2 regions of the Geobacillus sp. G4 genome follow, and region 1 is predicted to be linked to the other one. Evidence: predicted binding sites of a transcription regulator. Region 1 holds the regulator's gene; the other holds the start of a gene.
What was found. The regulator Rex, encoded in region 1, represses fermentation and respiration genes when NADH is low (regulators of the CRP and FNR family bind a similar motif). The targets are predictions, from matches to a motif close to TTGTGAAATATTTCACAA.

Region 2: the regulator Rex is predicted to act here: its motif matches at 1,122-1,139, upstream of ABS784_RS12170 (nitrate reductase subunit alpha).

What each region holds. Positions count from the first base shown of each region.
Region 1 covers NZ_JBEPJY010000025.1:13,217-16,667, forward strand. The annotation lists gene ABS784_RS15825 (CPBP family intramembrane glutamic endopeptidase) at 1-316, shown strand, start outside; gene ABS784_RS15830 (YdiK family protein) at 313-492, shown strand; gene tatC (twin-arginine translocase subunit TatC) at 676-1,419, opposite strand; gene tatA (twin-arginine translocase TatA/TatE family subunit) at 1,440-1,592, opposite strand; gene ABS784_RS15845 (redox-sensing transcriptional repressor Rex) at 1,609-2,250, opposite strand; gene moaC (cyclic pyranopterin monophosphate synthase MoaC) at 2,266-2,754, opposite strand; gene ABS784_RS15855 (ABC-F family ATP-binding cassette domain-containing protein) at 2,852-3,451, shown strand, end outside.
Region 2 covers NZ_JBEPJY010000009.1:66,783-70,233, forward strand. The annotation lists gene ABS784_RS12160 (alpha/beta hydrolase) at 1-438, opposite strand, end outside; gene ABS784_RS12165 (metal-dependent hydrolase) at 525-1,028, opposite strand; gene ABS784_RS12170 (nitrate reductase subunit alpha) at 1,200-3,451, shown strand, end outside.

The DNA of each region.
Region 1 (3,451 bases):
TTTGGAAGAGCTCATCTTCCGCAAAATCATTTTCGGCTCGCTTTATGAAAAATACAACTTTTGGCTTGCTGCGCTTGTCAGTTCGCTTTTGTTTGCCATTGTCCATATGGAGCCGGAACATTTGCTTCTGTACACATCCATGGGGATGGTATTCGCGTTTTTATACGCAAAAACCGGACGCATTTTCGTACCGATTTTCGCCCATGTCGCCATGAATACGTTCGTCGTCGTCATGCAGACGCTATTGGCCGACGAGATTGAGAAAATGATGCGCCAGTCCGAGCTGCCGCTCGCCGTTTGGAGGGTTTGGCTATGATGCGAAACCCTCGGCTGTTTTCGCTTCTGTATTTCGTCTTAGGCTCAATGTTTACGTATTTGGCCATCGAAAGTGCTCATGAAACGGTTTGGAACGTCTCCACCATCGCTTTAGCGGCGCTCGCTGCCTTTGATTTCGGCACCGCCCTTCGCCTTCTTTTCGCCTCAAAACGCTGACCCCCTTCCCGTGATTCGCGCGGGAAGGGACCAGAACATCAATCCCATGACGGCGATCATATCGTGAAAATGGAAACAAAAAAACAAGAGGCCGGCCTCAAAACCCTGTTTTGCGGCTTTTGAGACAGCCCCTTCGTTTGGCCCGGCCTTGCTCGCTTTCCTCTCAATGTTTTTCGTCCCGCCTCACTCATTGCCTTCCTGCTCGACTGCTCGCTGCGCTTTCCGATAGCCGATGCGCGCCACCCAAATGCTTCCTTCATACAAAATGGTGAGCGGAATCATGACGATCACTTGCGACAACACATCCGGCGGCGTAATGACCGCCGCTAAAATAAGCAGCGCTAAATACGCATACTTGCGGATGCGAACAAGAAGCTGCGGCGTAATAAGCCCTAAGCGGGTAAAAAACAGCACAACAATCGGAAGCTGAAATACGATGCCAAACGGCAGCACGAGCTGAAGCAAAAACTGAAAATATTCATTAATGCCGATCATTTGTTGAACCCCTAGTTGGTCAGCCAGCTGGCTCATAAATCGAACGACAAACGGAAACAAGACGAAATAAGCGAAGCTGACGCCTGCTAAAAAAAGAACGATCGACGCCGGGATATAGCTTAACGTCACTTTCCGCTCTTTTTCATACAGACCGGGGCTGACAAACGCCCAAATTTGATACAACAGCACCGGAGCCGACAGCACAGCTGCGATGACAAAGGCAAACTGAAAATACACTTTAATCGGATCGGTGAGGCGGAAGGCGTTCATGGTCAAATGCTTCGCCTCGGCCGTTCGCTGCAAATACAAAATGACATCATCGACAAAAAAGAAACTAACGACAAGCGCCGCAGCAAAAAAGATGAGCACGATGATGAGCCGTTTTCGCAGTTCACCCAGATGCTCATACACCGACATTTCTTTGTCATTCATTGTTTCTCCATCCTGCCTTGTCATCGGTCGGTTTTCGTTTCTTCGTCATCAGCGAGCCCTTTTGTGGCGTCTTTAAACTCGCGAAGCGACTGGCCGAACGACCGCCCTAATTCCGGCAGCTTTTTCGTGCCAAACAGCAACAAAATTGCAGCAACGAGCAACAAATATTTCATGTGTTGTTCTCTCCTTTTACGATGGCGATGGATAGTTTTTCAAAAAATAGACGAGCGACTGCAGCTCAATGGCTAAATCGATATGATGGACGCGAATATGGTTCGGCACGTTCAACCGCGCCGGAGTAAAGTTTAAAATGCCTTTAATTCCTTGGACGACAAGGCGGTCGGTCAGCGCTTGAGCCGCGGCGGCCGGCACGGTTAAAATGGCGACCGGGATGTTTTCGTGAAGCCGCTCCTCCAACTCATCGAGATGATAGACCGGCACCCCGCCGACTGTCGTTCCTACTTTCCGCTCATCGACATCAAACGCCATCACGATTTTCGTATTGTTGTTTTTCGAAAAATTATAGTTTAAAAAGGCGGTGCCTAAATTGCCGACGCCAAACAAGGCGACTTCGGTCACCTCATCCTCTTCAAGCGTCCGGCGGAAAAACGACAACAAATAATTGACATTATACCCGTATCCCTTTTTACCAAGCGCGCCAAAATAGGAGAAATCGCGGCGGATCGTCGCCGGATCGACTTTCACCGCCTCGCTCAACTCGGCAGAGGAGACGCGTTGCTTGCCGGAAGCGTGCAAGTTTTTCAAAAACCGATAGTAAAGCGGCAGCCGTTTGGCGGTTGCCTGCGGAATTTTCGGTTGTTCGTTGCTCATGATCTCATCCCCTAGCTAATCGGTTTTCCGTCGGTAATGGCCAGACTTCCCGCCCGTTTTTTCGACCAAATACGTCGGACCGATGACCATTCCTTTATCAAGCGCCTTGCACATATCGTACACCGTCAACGCACAGACCGAAGCGGCCGTCAGCGCTTCCATTTCCACTCCTGTGCTCCCTTTCGTTTTCACCGTTGCCGTGATGACGAGCTTATGCGCTTCTCCATCGTTTTCCCAAGCAAAAGCAATGTCCACACCCTTTAACATAAGCGGGTGACACATTGGAATAAGGTCAGCTGTCTTCTTCGCCGCCATCACCCCCGCCACTTGAGCGACGGCGAGCACATCCCCTTTCTCGATCGCATTGCTCGTCATTTTTTCGTAAATTTCCCGGCTGACAGTCACGCTCGTTTGCGCCACAGCCACTCGCACAGTATCTTCTTTGTGCGTAATATCAACCATTTTCGCGCGCCCTTGTTCATTGAAATGAGTGAACGATGACAATACAATCTCCTCCATTTATACACTATACACGATTTTTCATCATTCGTCTTTGACCGTTTTCGCGACTTACGTTAAACTATTCGCGAGGTGAAATGACATGATCATTTTGCAAGTGCACGGGCTCACGAAATATTTCGGCGCTGACCTTATTTTATCGAATATAAAACTAGAAATACAGTCCCGCGACCGAATTGCCCTTGTCGGCCGCAACGGAGCGGGAAAATCGACATTGTTGAAAATCATCGCCGGTGAACTCTCTTTCGACAGCGGCAAAATCATCAAACCAAACCATATCAAAATCGGCTATTTGGCGCAAAACAGCGGGCTCGACTCGCCGCGTTCCATTTGGGACGAAATGCTTGAGGTATTCACCCCGCTTCTAGGACTCGAAAAACAGCTCGCCGAACTCAGCATGCAACTCGGCGACCCAGACGTACTCGCCGATCCAGCTCGCTATGAAAAAACGCTGAAAACGTATGACGAGCTGCAAGAACAATACAAAGAACAAGGCGGCTACCAATACGAAGCCGATATCCGCTCCGTTTTGCACGGGCTGCAGTTTTCCTCATATGATTATAAAACAACGCCGATCTCGTCGTTAAGCGGCGGACAGCGGACGCGTCTTGCCCTTGGGAAATTGCTGTTGTCCAAGCCGGATTTATTGATTTTGGACGAGCCGACGAACCATTTGGATCTT
Region 2 (3,451 bases), on a different contig from region 1:
ACCGATCGAATCCAGATACCTCGGCAGCTCGCCCCCGCCCGTCATCCCGGCGGCGATGGCCGGGATGTCGACAGCGGCGTTAATCGGCACGATGCCGCAGATGTCTGGGTGATGTTCCGCCAAATAAAGCGTGAGCGTCCCGCCCATCGACAGCCCGGTGACAAAAATGGTTTGGCATCGTTGTTTCAGCCATCCATATCCTTCTTCGACCGAGGCGACCCAATCGTGGAACGTCGTCCGTTCCATGTCTTCGTAATGCGTTCCGTGCCCTTTTAAGCGCGGCAGGCAAACGGTATAGCCGGCTTTCGCATACGCTTCAGCGAGCGGGCGCATGCTGTGGGGCGTGCCGGTGAATCCGTGCACGAGCAGCACCCCGACCGGCCCGTTTTCGGCGTAAAACGGCTCGGCGCCCGAGAGCACCGGATATTGTTCGCTCATCTTCCTCTCCCCCTTATCTAGTCAAATCCGTTCCTCTCACTATATTCGCCGCCGCACCTCTTTTTTCCTTTTTTGATCGGACGCCGTTACCACATCGACAACCATGACCGCCACCATTCGTGAAACAAGCCGTTGACGCCAAAATAGACGAATGCGATCCAAGCGATGCCAACCAATGCTTTCTCCATCCCTTTTCCCGTCCGATAGAGCGGCACTTTCCACCGCTTGGACGAAAACGGCCAAAACAGCGGCACCCCTTGAACAGAAAAAAAGTCTTCCACAATATGAAACAAGTAGCCGAGCACGAGCCCAGCGGTAAACGGCGACGCCGAGTCGCGCCAGACGAGGGCGGCAAGCACCCCCCAGACGATGAGCGAATGCGTCATGCCGCGATGGCCGAACGCTTCTTTTACTTTCCCCGCGACGCCGAACGAACGGCGGCCGACGTATGACGACGGCTCGTCAATGTCAGGAAGAAGGCTGCCGATGACAAGCCCCGCCGTATAGGCGGCGGTAAACGGCAGCTTTGTATGCGCGGCCGCCGCCGCGCCGAGGCATAATGTGGCAATGACATGGCTGGAGTATCGCAACGAAATCCCCTCAAACTTTTATCGTTTTCCCCATTATACCACAGAAAAGAATATTTGTTCGTTTCTTTGACGGATTTGTGACAATGATGCCAAGTGTGACAAAGTTAACATCGCGTTATTGACATCATGGCTATAGTTAAAAGTACACAACGCTAATAAGGAGTGAAGCAAATGACACGAAAACGATCTCCGCTCACCAACCGTTTCAAATATATTCGGCCGATCGAGCGCCAAGCCGACGGCCATAGCGAAACAACCTACGGCGACCGCGCCTGGGAAGATGCGTACCGTCGCCGCTGGCAGCACGACAAAGTCGTCCGCTCGACCCATGGCGTCAACTGCACGGGGTCGTGCAGCTGGAACATTTACGTCAAAAACGGCATCGTCACCTGGGAAGGACAGCAGCTCAACTATCCGTCGACCGGGCCGGATATGCCGGACTTTGAACCGCGCGGCTGCCCGCGCGGCGCGAGCTTCTCATGGTATATGTACAGCCCGCTGCGCGTCAAATACCCGTATGTCCGCGGCATCTTGCTTGACATGTGGCGCGAGGCGCTCTCCCATCATCCAAACAACCCGCTTGAGGCGTGGAAAAGCATCGTTGAAGACCGCGAAAAAGCGAAGCGCTACAAACAGGCGCGCGGGAAGGGCGGATTCGTGCGCGTCAGCTGGGATGAAGCATTGACGCTTGTCGCCGCTTCCTTATTGTATACGGTCGTCAAATACGGCCCGGACCGCAACGTCGGCTTCTCCCCGATTCCAGCCATGTCGATGGTCAGCCATGCCGCCGGATCGCGCTTCATGCAGCTGATGGGCGGGCCGATGTTAAGCTTCTATGATTGGTACGCCGACTTGCCGCCGGCGTCGCCGCAAATTTGGGGCGACCAAACGGACGTGCCGGAGTCAAGCGACTGGTACAACGCCGGCTACATCATCACCTGGGGCTCGAACGTCCCGCTCACCCGGACTCCGGACGCTCACTTTTTAGCCGAAGTGCGCTACCGCGGCACGAAAGTCGTCTCCGTCAGCCCAGATTACGCCGAGTCGACAAAATTCGCCGACGACTGGCTGTCGGTGAAGCAAGGGACGGACGGCGCCTTGGCGATGGCGATGGGACATGTTATTTTAAACAAATATTACGTCAAACGGACCGTTCCATATTTTGAACGATATGCCAAAACGTACACCGATTTTCCGTTTGTCGTCACCTTAAAACAAAACGGCGGCGCATGGACGGCCGGCCGCTTCTTGTTGGCGAAAGACCTTGGCAAACAAACGAACAATGCCGAATGGAAGCCGGTCATCTATGATGAAAACACCGACTCGTTTGTCGTGCCGAATGGAACGATCGGCGCTCGCTGGGAAGACAAAGGAAAATGGAACTTGCGTCTTGTTGATGAGGAAACAGAACAGCCGCTTGAGCCACGCCTGTCGTTTTTAGGGAGCGAAGATGAAGTCATCTCGATCCAGCTTCCATATTTCACCGCTGAGGGCGGAAAAACGATCGAACGCGCGGTTCCAGTGAAAAAAGTGCAAACCGTAACAGGAGACGTTTACGTCACGACCGTCTATGATTTGATTTTGGCCAACTACGGCATTGACCGCGGCATCGGCGGCACAGTCGCCCGCTCGTACGATGACGAGGTGCCATTCACGCCAGCATGGCAAGAAGCGATCACCGGCGTCGACCGCGAACTCGTCGTGAAAATCGCCCGTGAGTTTGCCGACAACGCGATCGACACAAACGGCCGGTCGATGATCATCGTCGGCGCCGGGATCAACCATTGGTTCAACTCCGATACGATTTACCGCGCCGTCTTGAACCTTGTCTTGTTCGTCGGCGCCCAAGGGGTGAATGGCGGCGGTTGGGCCCATTACGTCGGGCAGGAAAAGCTGCGGCCGGTGGAAGGATGGCAGACAATCGCCACCGCCCGCGACTGGGTCGGACCAGCGAAATTGCAAAACGGCACGTCATTCTTTTACTTTGCGACCGACCAATGGCGCTATGAAGAGCGGCCGGTCGATGAGCTCATCTCACCGCTGGCCAAAAAAGCGCGCTATTCACACCCTGGCGATTACAACGTCTTGGCCGCGCGGCTTGGCTGGCTGCCGTCGTACCCGACGTTTAACAAAAACGGCATCGAGCTGTATAACGAAGCAGTAAGCCATGGAGCCCGCACGCCGGAAGAGATCGGCGCCTACGTCGCGAAACAGCTGAAAAAGAAAGAATTGCAGTTTGCGATCGAAGATCCGGACAACGAGGCGAATTTTCCGCGCAACTTGATCGTCTGGCGCGCCAACTTAATCTCAAGCTCCGGCAAAGGGCACGAATACTTCTTAAAACATTTGCTTGGCACGACGAACGGCTTGTTAAACGATGACCGCGACAGCCTGCGCCCGGAAGAAATCCGCTGGCGCGATGA